Regions from separate parts of the Streptosporangium sp. NPDC049644 genome, predicted to be linked through region 1. Evidence: riboswitches for the same ligand, from Rfam matches in the RefSeq annotation. Region 1 holds a riboswitch; each other region holds the start of a gene.

Region 1 (5,971 bases):
GCGGTGGACTTCCCCTTACCCGGCCCGGTGTGCACGATCAGCAGCGGCCGATTGCGGCGCTGGCGCGTGGTGAGCCCGTCCTCGGGCACCGTGTCCGGCTTGCCCCGCGGCATCTCAGCCCGCCTTCCGGTAGTCGGTCCTGTGGTCACGGACGAGCCCGCCGAGCCCGCCGCCCTCCGCCGGCGCGTCGAGCCGTACGACGGGCGCGCCCAGTCTGGCCGCCAGGTCGAGGGCCAGACCGAGCCGCACCGGACCGCTCTCGCAGTCGACCACGACCGCCGCCGTACCGGCGAGCAGCGCGGCGGAGGGCGCCACGTCGGGCCCCGAGGTGGCCCGGCCGTCGGTGACCACCACGAGCAGCGGCCTTCTGGCCGGGTCGCGCAGCCGTTCCACCCTGAGCACCTCGGCGGCCCGGCGCAACCCGGCGGCCAGCGGGGTGCGACCGCCGGTCGGCAGCTCCCGCAGTCGCGCCGCGCCTACCTCGACCGAGGAGGTCGGGGGCAGCACCAACTCCGCCGTGGACCCCCTGAAGGTGATCAGCCCGACCTTGTCCCGCCGCTGGTAGGCGTCGAGCAACAGGCTGAGCACGGCCGCCTTGACCTCGCGCATCCGCTGCCGGGCCGCCATGGAACCGCTCGCGTCAACCACGAAGAGCACGAGGTTGCCCTCCTTGCCCTCGCGGACGGCCTCGCGCAGATCGGTGTCACGTACCAGCAGTCCGGGGCCACTGCGGCCGCGCTCGCGCTGGTACGGCGCGGCGGCGCGGAGCGTCGCCGACAGGTGCGGCCGCTGGAGCCTCCCGGCCGGAACCCGCGATCCGGTGGTCCGCCCGTTGGAGGTCCGGGCCCGCGACCGTCGGCCCGAGGCGCCGTCGCCCAGCCCGGGGACCTGGAAGGGGCGCACCCGGTACGGTTCGGCGGCGGCGACCACCCGCTCGGCGGCGGGATGGCCCGGCTGGTCACCGCTCTCGTCCGAGGCTGCGCCGTCGTCGCGCGAAGCCGCCTGGCCGCCTTCACCGGAAACGTCCCGCGCCGGGTTTTCCACCGATCCGCTCTCCGGCGCGTCCCCGGAACCCATGGGGCCGTCCGAGCCATCGGGACCATCCGAGCCGCCGGGACCGCCGGGGTCGTCGTCCGGCCCATCCGGTTCGTCCGGACTGTCCGGGTCGTCGCCGCCGTGTTCCGCCAGCAGGTCGTCGAGCCGTGACTCGTCGAGGCCCGGCGCGTCGAACGGGTCCCGGCGGCGGCGGTGCGGCAGCGAGAGACGGGCCGCCGCGCGCACGTCCTCGGCCGTGACCTCGGCGCCGCCGCGCCAGGCCGCGTGCGCGATGGCCGCGTTGGCCGTGACCAGATCGGCCCGGAGCCCGTCCACCTCGAAGGCGGCGCACACCGCCGCGATCTGGCGCAGCCGGACGTCCGGCAGCACGACCTTGGTGACCCGCTCCCTGGCCTCGGCGATCCGCCGCGCCAGGGCCGCCTCCTGTTCCGCCCACCCGGCGGCGAAGGAAGCGGGATCGGCGTCGAAGGCCAGCCGGCGCCGTACCACCTCGGCCCGCTCGTCCGGATTCCTGGACGCACGCACCTCGACGGTCAGCCCGAAACGGTCCAGGAGCTGTGGCCGCAGCTCGCCCTCCTCCGGGTTCATCGTGCCGACCAGCAGGAACCGCGCCGCGTGCCGTACCGAGACCGATTCGCGCTCGACGAAGCAGGTGCCGAGCGCGGCGGCGTCGAGCAGCAGGTCCACCAGGTGGTCGTGCAGCAGGTTGACCTCGTCGACGTAGAGGACACCTCGATGCGCGGCGGCGAGCAGGCCCGGCTCGAACGCCCTGACCCCCTCGGTGAGCGCGCGCTCGATGTCGAGCGCGCCGACCAGCCGGTCCTCCGACGCGCCGACGGGCAACTCCACAAGTACGGCCGGACGTTCCTGCCCTTGCTCGCCCGCGCCGTGCGGGCCGTCGGGGCAGGCCGGATCCGGCTCGGCCGGGTCGCAGGAGAAGCGGCAGCCGGCGATCACCTTGACCGCGGGGAGCTGTGCGGCGAGCGCGCGGACGATCGTGGACTTGGCGGTCCCCTTCTCCCCCCGGACCAGCACACCGCCCACCCGTGGCGAGACCGCGTTGAGGATCAGCGCGAGCTTGAGGTCGTCGAGGCCGACGACGGCGCTGAACGGATAGGCACCGATCACGAGGTTTCTTTCTGCGAGATCCTGTTGACGTGTCCGGCCCGCCGAACGTTCAGTTCGGGGCCGCCGCGAGCGCGTCACGGCGAACGACGCGCTGCACGGCGATGCCGTACAGGACGCCGATGGCCGACCAGAGCACGAGTTGGGTGCCGAGGGAGGACACGCGGAAGTCCCACAGCAGCTGGGCGGGGAAGCCGTCGGGCACCTCGTTGACCGCCGGCAGCACGAGCAGGGTGACGATCACGGGGACCAGGAAACCGGCCGCGCCGGCGAGCCAGGGCCTGGCCGGCACCTTGCGGGCGCAGGCCACGCCCACCGCCACGGACAGCAGGCCGATGGCGACCAGGACCAGGTACAGCGTGGTCCGGCTGCCGATGGTGTCCGGGTCACCGACGGCGGGCGGGTTGGCCGGGTACTTGACGAACGGCACCAGCACGATCGCGACGAACGCCGTGGCGGCCATCATCGCGGCCAGCACCGTGTCGGAGCGGGGGCCGATCCGGCCGCGCAACCCGGCGAAGACCAGCGAGAAGATACCCCCCACGGACATGCCGTACAGGGCCAGGGCGAGGAAGAGCCCGGCCTGCTGGCCGGACCGGCTGACCAGGGCCTCCTCCCCGTGGGAGTGCCCGACCTCGGTCTGGGCGTGGGCGGCGGCCTCTTCGAGCGCGATGGCCCGGTCGATGTTCGGCTCGCCCAGCAGGTAGGCGAACGCCGCGGCGATCAGGCCGGCGACCAGCCCGACGAGCAGGCCGCGGAGCAGCAGGGTACGTATCACGGCGCGCGTCTAGTGGCAGGGAACGCCGAGCAGGTGGCGCCCGTCGTGCATGAGTTCGTGCAGATAGTCGCCCGCCTGCGACACCACCCCCTGGTCGAAGGTGACCAGGTAGGCCACCAGCAGGAGCAGCGGAACCGCCACGAGCCAGCGGGCCAGGTGGGAGAGGGGAACGGGCTGAGCAACGGACAGCTCACGCATGAGTAGCCTCCTTGGGGATGACGCGTCCCGACATGTGAGGACGCGGCGGCCAAGTAACCTGGCTCCCGGAACTCACGTTCCGGATACAGTGGCGCGACCGCACCGGCTTCTCACCGGACTTCCCTCGGACCACCGCGAAATCGTCCGCAATGTAACCTTTTTTAGAGCGGGCCGTCAATGTGGGGTGACCTGTCACGGCACCGCGGACGCCGTTCCAGTCGGGTGTCCCCCATCTCTCCAGCGGAACGCACCGCGCGGGCTGCGTCACCGGCAGCCCTCGAATGACTCACGTGGTGGCACCGGTATCACCAGGCGCCCTTGATCAGGTCTGTCAGCTTCTCGGCCGTAAACAACCGAGCATGCAGCTCCTCGCCGTCGATGGGTTCGACGGTTCAGGCCGCGTCGTCGGCAGCGTGACTCACTGCCCAGCCCGCCACCCCGCGCGAGGCGATGTTGCGGGCCGCGTTGACGTCGGCGTGCTCAGCGAAGCCGCACGACGTGCAGGAGAAGGTCGCCTGGCCGGGCCGGTTCCTCTTGTCCACGTGCCCGCAGGATGAGCAGGCCTGCGAGGTGTAGGCCGGATCGACGTGGACAACGGCGACGCCCTGGCGGGCGGCCTTGTAGGCGATGAAGGAGCCGAGCTGGTGGAAGCTCCACGAGTGCAGCGTGACCCGCTGGGGCTTGCGGAGCCGTACCCGGTCACGGATGCCCTGAAGGTCTTCCAGCGCGATGCCTTGCCCGGTGCGTGCAGCCTCGGTCACGATCTGCTTGGCGATGATGTGGTTGGTGTTCGCGGCGAACCGGGCCTCGGCCCGGCGACGCCGCTTCAACAGCCGTTTGGCGGACTTGGTCTGCTTGGCCTGCAGACGGCGGCGCAGCTCGCGGTGGCGGTGGCGGACCGCGTTCAGGCCCTTGCCGCTGTGGCGAACCCCGCCACTGGTGGTCGCGATGTTGACGATCCCCAGATCCACCCCCAGGAATCCATCCGGGGCGGCGACCGACCGGTCGGGAATGTCGCAGGTGGCAATCAAGAACCACATACCGTCGCGGTACAGCAGGTCCGATTCGCCCTTGCGGTGGGCGGCCAACGTCTGGAGTTGCTCGGCCGAGGCGGTGAACGCCACGTTCTTCATCCGCCCGCGCGTGGTCCAGATGCTCACTGTGCGCGCCTCCATCTGCCAGGACAGGCAGCGGTCGTCGAACGGCTGGGCCGCACCGGGGCGAAAGACGATCGGCGTGGCCAGGGCCCGCTCGCGCCGGACGGAGCCGGGCCTGCCCAGGTTGCCGTTGCGGACATTGGCGTGCAGCGTGGCGTAGGCGTCGGTGACCTTCTTGACGACATGCTGCGCGGCCTGAGCCGCCAGCCGGTAGTCGTCCTTGATCTGCCCGTAAGCATGCTTGCGCAGGTCGTAGTTGCGAAACACCCGCCGCTGGTGGGCGAGCGCTGAGACCCAGGTGGCCGCGGCGTTGACCGCGCACAAGGTCGCCTCCAGCGCCGCCGCCTGCTCGGGCGTCGGCAGGAGTCTCGCCTGCACCACCAGCTTCACAACGCCCAAACTATCCTTTGGCTCATGTCACCGTGATAGGAATCCGACCTGCGCCGGGGCCGAACCGTTGTCCGCACGCTGCACGCGCATTCGGTCTTCACACCCGGGTATCGGTGCGGGGTCTTCACCGGCGAACCGCCGCGTCACCGTGAAGAGATCATGATCGAGGCGTGTGGCGGCTTCGGCGCCCGGCTTGTTGAGTTCAACGGCGAGGCGGTGCCGAGTACGGCCAGCAGCATGTGCGCGGCCCACTGGGCGCCGAAGATCATGGTGGAGGAGGCCGGGGTGGCGCGCAGCCGCTTGAGCACGTGGCGTTCGCGGTACTGGGCCAGGGTGGCCGGCAGGACGACCAGGGAGGCCAGGCCGACGACGAAGACGCTGAGCATCGGGACGACGGCGTCGATGACAGGCAGCCCGCCGGGCAGCGTGCCGCCGTTGCGCATCTTCACCCACAGGATGACCACGGGGAAGGCCAGCGCGAAGAAGGCGGCCATCGGATCGCGCACGGCCAGTTTGAGTTCGATCGCGATGACGTTGCCGAGTCCCTTCAACACACGGTCCTCTCGATGAGTGCGAAGTAGGCGTCCTCGAGGGAGTCGGCGTGACTTCTGTCGATGAGCTCGCCGGGGCTGCCCTCGTGGACGACACGCCCCTGGTCGATTACGGCGATGCGGTCGCAGAGGGCCTCCGCCTCGTCCATGAAGTGGGTGACCAGCACGACGGTGACGCCGCGGTCGCGCATGTCGCGGATCAGTCCCCAGGTCAGCCGGCGGGCAGCGGGGTCCAGGCCGGTGGTCAGCTCGTCGAGGAAGACGACCTCGGGGTTGCCGACCAGGGCCAGCGCGATGAACAGGCGCTGCTTCCAGCCGCCGGACAGCCCCGCGAAGCGGGCGCGCTTCTTCTCGGCCAGTCCCCATTCCTGCATCAGTGCGCGCCAGTCGGCAGGCTTGTCGTAGAAGGAGGCGTACATCCGCAGTGCCTCGCCGACCTTGATGGCGTCGGGCAGGGCGGCTTCCTGCAGTTGGGCGCCGATGCGCTGGAGCAGCTCACGTCGCCGGGTCCGCGGGTCCATGCCGAGCACGCGCAGGGTGCCGCCGTCGGGCTTGCGCAGTCCGGACGCGCACTCCACCACGGTGGTCTTGCCGGCTCCGTTGGGGCCGAGGATGCCGAAGATCTCGCCTCGCTCGACCGTCAGGGTGACGCCGTCCAGCGCCCTGTGTGTTCTGTAGCTCTTCTGCAGGCCGTTGATCTCGATGACTGCCATGTT
Region 2 (2,605 bases), on a different contig from region 1:
AGTGCCTCGGGGTGGACACCCGGTTGCTGGAGTACGCGGGGTTCCACGGTGCCGAGGACGCGGCCGAGGCGCTCCAGGTCGGACGGGTCGCGGCCCTGCTGGGGTCGGCCCGCGCCCTGCGACCCGAGATCGCCGCGGGCCGCCTGCGTCCCCTGGTGGTCTCCTCGGGCAGCCGGCTCGACGGGATCGACGCGCCGACGCTCCTGGAGGTCGAGGTCCGGCTGGAGTACAGCGACTGGTGCGGCCTGCTGGGACCCAAGGGCATGGGCCAGGCGGACCGGGACGCCGCGATCGCCCTGTGTGACAGGATCGACGCCGCGCCGCGCTGGCGCGCCCTGTGCGCGGCCAATGGATGGAGCCGGGTCTACCTCAGCGGTGACGACTTCCGTCAGTGGCTCTTCACCGAGACGGCCCGCACCCGCGGGGTGCTCCACGAGCTCGGACTGCTGAAGTCTTCCGACACAACTTGTTGGGGTAGTTGCGTCAGACGCCCCTAGATGTAGGATCCTGCTCGTTGCTGGTTCGCCCCGGGAGGGGCGAGGCAAGAGGGAACCCGGTGAGATTCCGGGACTGCCCCGCAGCGGTGAACGGGAACGAAAGCCGTCATGTGAGCACTGGGTGAGCCATGCCCGGGAAGCGACGGCCGGTAGGCACGCGCAGGGCGCCCGTGAGTCCGAAGACCTGCCGGTGACGTGATTGTCCAGGGCCTCGTGGGAGGGCCCGCGGAACGAGGCGGTCCGGCGTGCCCGGGATCGCTCGCGGACGCGTGCCCCTCCGGCGGAGCCACAGGGGGAAGTTCGAGCGAGCGAGGGACACCACGTGACACAGGTATTGGCGGAGACGGCGGCGGAGAGCGCGGGGAACGCGCCGGTCGATCGCAGGCAGGCCATCGACGAGGCCGCCGCCCGAGTGATCACCGACCCCGAGAACTCCAGGGTCGCCGCCGCGCTGCTGGCCGAGCTGATCGCCGACGAGGCCGCCGAGCACGGCGTCCGCGACTTCTCCGAGTCGGTCGCCGCGACGCACGAGGCGGGGTTGATCGCCGACGGGCTCGCGGAGTTCGTGGCCGCCCATGCCGGGGTCCTGGACGCGCTCATCGAGCCGGACGCCGACGCCAGATTCGAGTACTTCGGTCTGCGTACCGTCTACGACCGCTACCTGCTGCGTCACCCGCGCACCCGCAAGGTGCTGGAGCGCCCGCAGCACTTCTTCCTCCGGGTGGCCTGCGGCCTGTCCGAGACCGTCGAGGAGGCCGCCGAGCTGTACGCGCTCATGGCCACCCTGTCCTACCTGCCCAGCTCGCCCACGCTGTTCAACTCCGGCTCGCGCAGACCCCAGCTCTCCTCGTGCTTCCTGCTCGACTCGCCCCGCGACGAGCTGGAGGCCATCTACGAGCGCTACGGGCAGGTCGCGCGGCTGTCGAAGTACGCCGGGGGCATCGGGATCGCCTGGAGCCGGATCCGCTCGCGGGGCTCGCTGATCCGCGGTACCAACGGCCATTCCAACGGCATCGTGCCCTGGCTGCGCACCCTGGACGCGAGCGTCGCCGCGGTCAACCAGGGCGGCCGCCGCAAGGGCGCGGCCTGCGTCTACCTGGAGCCCTGGCACGCCGACGTCGAGGAGTTCCTCGAACTGCGCGACAACACCGGCGAGGAGGCCCGCCGCACGCACAACCTGAACCTGGCCAACTGGATCCCCGACGAGTTCATGCGCCGGGTCGAGGCCGACGGCGTGTGGTCACTGTTCGACCCCAAGGAGGTCCCGCACCTCACCGACCTGTACGGCGCCGCGTTCGACGACGCCTACCGGGCCGCCGAGGCCGAGGGCCGGTTCACCGCGCAGCTCCCCGCCCGCACCCTGTACGGCCGGATGATGCGCACGCTCGCGCAGACCGGCAACGGCTGGATGACCTTCAAGGACGCGGCCAACCGGACCTCCAACCAGACGGCCAGGCCGGAGAACGTCATCCATCTGTCGAACCTCTGCACCGAGATCCTTGAGGTCACCAGCGACGCCGAGACCGCGGTCTGCAACCTCGGCTCGATCAACCTGGCCGCCCACCTGTCTCCGGGCACCGAGGAGGGGATCGACTGGGCGCGGCTGCGTGCGACGGTCCGCACCGCCGTGCGGTTCCTCGACCGCACCATCGACCTGGGCTTCTACCCGACCCCCGAGGCCCGGGCCGCCAACCAGAGGTGGCGCCCGATCGGGCTCGGCGTGATGGGTCTGGCCGACGTGCTGTTCACGCTGCGGCTGCCGTTCGACTCGCCGCGGGCACTGCGGCTGTCCACCCGGATCTCCGAGGAGATCGCGCTGGCCGCCTACCGGACCTCCTCGGACCTGGCCGCGGAGCGTGGCCGCCACCCCTCCTACCAGGAGACCAGGGCCGCCGCCGGGGTGCTCCACCCCGACCACTACGGGGCCGCGACGTCGGCCGCGTGGACGGAGCTTCGGGAGCGGATCGCCGGAACGGGGCTGCGTAACTCGCTGATGATCGCGATCGCGCCCACGGCCACGATCGCCTCCATCGCCGGTTGTTACGAGTGCATCGAGCCGCAGGTCTCCAACATCTTCAAGCGAGAGACCCTCTCGGGTGAGTTCCTCC
Region 3 (2,605 bases), on a different contig from region 1:
ATTTGCGGCGTAGGGTTCGGGGCTGTGGCGGTGGTCGCCCCCAGACCCAGGGGTGGGCGCGGGCGTTGAGTTGCGCGGTGGCGAGGGTGACCGCGTGGGCGATCTCGGTGGCATCAGCGAAGGTCTGCCCGGCGAACGCGGCCCGGCGTAGCAGCCGCCACCAGCCCTCGGCCAGGTTCAGCCAGCAGGCCTTGATCGGGATGAACACCTGGCGGATCCGTGGATGGCGCAGTAGCCATTGGCGGACCTTCCAGCTGGAATGGCTGGAGAGGTCGTCGGTGATGACCACGATCGGGCCGCGCCGGTTGGCCTTGCCGATCTGGGTCAGCAGCTGGATCCAGCCGTCGCTGTTGCGCGAGGGCGCACAGAAGGTGAGTTCGGTGCCGTCGCGGATGCGCAGGCCGCCGTATACCCAGCTCTTGTCGGTGCCGCGGGAGTAGGTCAGCGGCGCTTTGATCCGGTGTCCGTCGGGCGACCAGGCGGGCGCGGGTGCGAAGGTGCGCGGGGTCACCGGTCCCAGCTCGTCGGCGCAGATGACCGTGGTGCCGGGTGGCGGCTGGGCGTAGAGGCCGATGACCTCGGCTCTTTTGGGGCGAAGTCCGGATCGGTCGAGGTGGTCCAGGAGCGGGGATGGCGCCAGCGGACCTTCTCCGCTCGCAGGATCCGGCGGACCTGGCTGCGCGCGATGACGATGCCTTGGGCGCGGGCGGCGGCGGTCAGACTGTCCAGCGTCCACTCGGCGGGGCCGGCCTCCTCGTCTGCGGCCAGGTCCCCGGCCTCGTCGCGGACCAGCCGTCCGGGCGGAGTCGAGCGCGCCAGCGCGATGAGCTGCCCGCGTTCGAGCTCGGTGATGCGTGGCTTGCGGCCTGCCCCGGGCCGATCGCCCAGCCCGGCCAGGCCTTCGGCGTTGAACCGCTCGATCCGCTCGCGCACGGTCTGCATGTGACAGCCCAGCTTGGCCGCGATGGCACTGGTGCGCAGCCCTTGCCAGCTGAACACGATGATCTGCGCTCTCCTGATCCAGTCGGCCGGGGCATGACGAGCCCCGGCCAGCTTGCGGATCTTCCGCTCCTCTTCAGCGTCCGTCGGCGGACGCGCATGCAGCAGTTTCGGCATGACAATCCCCCTGAGACCATCATTACCCCCAGGTCAGCAGGGATCTCCGCCCTCATTCAGGAACGCAGCACTAGGCCCTCGACAGCCGGTTGCCGAAAAGAACGCGAGCCCTCCCGACGACGAGGACCAGGAGCACGCCGAGGTGCCGGCGTCTCGCGGCGCCGAGCTGGTCGACGCGATTGCCGAAAGAATCCGAGCCACCCGGGTAGGCCCAGGACATGAGCAAAGACAAGCCCACACCGTGGGACGAGGGCGCCAAGGCGCGCATCATGTCCAACACCGCGAAGAACCCGAACAGCCCCAGCGCCAAAAGCGACCTGGGCCGCAAGGCCCAGTCCGGCGCGGACAAGAACGCTCACCGGCAAGGCGGCAAGCGTCGCTGAGAATTGCCGAATTGTTCTTGTAAGGGGTCAAGGACCCGGCCCGGCCACAATCGCAAGCGGTGAGGTGATCAACTACCATACTCTCGGCGAACTGTTGCGAGGTGCCTTGCGGTCGCGAGGAGAATCGGGAAGCCGGTGTGATTCCGGCACGGGCCCGCCGCGGTGACCGGGAAGCCGCCGTCCACGTGCGAAGCACAGCCACTGGCTCGTAAGGGCTGGGAAGGCGGGCGGTCAGGCGTTGATCCGGGAGTCCGAAGACCGGCCTCGCGCCCATCGCCCCGCCAGGGGCACGACGCAGCGGGAGCCTGCCCATGAACAGCCAGCTTTACGATGTCATTCATCGCCGCCGCGACGTGCGAGGCCAGTTCACCGGCGGACCCGTGCCGGACGAGGTGCTGCACCGCGTGCTGTCGGCGGCTCACGCCGCCCCCAGCGTCGGGCTGTCCCAGCCGTGGGACTTCGTCGTGGTGCGCGACGCCGAGATCCGCGGCGCCTTCCACGACCACGTCCAGCACGAGCGGGCGACCTTCGCCGCCACCCTCGATGGCGAGGCCGCCCGGCGGTTCGCCCAGATCAAGATCGACGGAGTGCGCGAGTCGACGCTGTCCGTCGTGGTCACCTATGACCAGGACAGGGGCGGTCCCGCGGTGCTCGGCCGCCACGCCATCGCCGACGCCGGCCTGTACTCGGTGTGCCTGGCCATCCAGAACCTGTGGCTGGCCGCGACCGCCGAACGGCTCGGCATCGGCTGGGTGTCGTTCTACCGTGAGCCTTTTGTGCGGGACCTGCTCGGTATCCCCGTTCGGATCCGTCCGGTCGCGTGGCTGTGTCTCGGTCCCGTCACCCACCTCGAAGAGGCCCCTGATCTGGAACGGCACGGATGGCGGCGACGGCGCCCGCTGGCCGCCGCCATCCATCACGACCAATGGGGGACGAGCGGCCTCGGCCACCGTTAACTCACCCAACCTGACGCCACCATCGCCTCGAGCGCCCGACTGCTGGGCGCAGCCGCGCCACCATCTACTGACCATGAAATCTCGGCGTGACGATGTGCACGGGGCCGCTTCCAGTTCGTTGTTCGCGTAGGTGTAGACCTGAAGGTATGA

What was found. Region 1 has a riboswitch for cobalamin ahead of AB0J58_RS05110 (CbtB-domain containing protein). Riboswitches for the same ligand answer to the same signal wherever they lie in the genome.
Region 2: linked by a shared signal. The riboswitch ahead of AB0J58_RS26310 (ribonucleoside-diphosphate reductase subunit alpha) and the one ahead of AB0J58_RS05110 (CbtB-domain containing protein) in region 1 are both predicted to bind cobalamin.
Region 3: linked by a shared signal. The riboswitch ahead of bluB (5,6-dimethylbenzimidazole synthase) and the one ahead of AB0J58_RS05110 (CbtB-domain containing protein) in region 1 are both predicted to bind cobalamin.

What each region holds. Positions count from the first base shown of each region.
Region 1 is NZ_JBFAOJ010000006.1:84,776-90,746, reverse strand. Features, by position in the region: gene cobO (cob(I)yrinic acid a,c-diamide adenosyltransferase) at 1-113, opposite strand, end outside; gene AB0J58_RS05120 (putative cobaltochelatase) at 115-2,184, opposite strand; gene AB0J58_RS05115 (CbtA family protein) at 2,234-2,959, opposite strand; gene AB0J58_RS05110 (CbtB-domain containing protein) at 2,969-3,157, opposite strand; cobalamin riboswitch at 3,188-3,320, opposite strand; gene AB0J58_RS05105 (transposase) at 3,550-4,713, opposite strand; gene AB0J58_RS05100 (hypothetical protein) at 4,848-5,258, opposite strand; gene AB0J58_RS05095 (ABC transporter ATP-binding protein) at 5,252-5,968, opposite strand.
Region 2 is NZ_JBFAOJ010000052.1:7,100-9,704, forward strand. Features, by position in the region: gene AB0J58_RS26305 (tripartite tricarboxylate transporter substrate-binding protein) at 1-497, shown strand, start outside; cobalamin riboswitch at 502-704, shown strand; gene AB0J58_RS26310 (ribonucleoside-diphosphate reductase subunit alpha) at 820-2,605, shown strand, end outside.
Region 3 is NZ_JBFAOJ010000045.1:11-2,615, reverse strand. Features, by position in the region: gene AB0J58_RS24145 (transposase) at 1-511, opposite strand, end outside; gene AB0J58_RS24140 (helix-turn-helix domain-containing protein) at 508-1,116, opposite strand; gene AB0J58_RS24135 (hypothetical protein) at 1,335-1,499, shown strand; cobalamin riboswitch at 1,582-1,781, shown strand; gene bluB (5,6-dimethylbenzimidazole synthase) at 1,811-2,455, shown strand.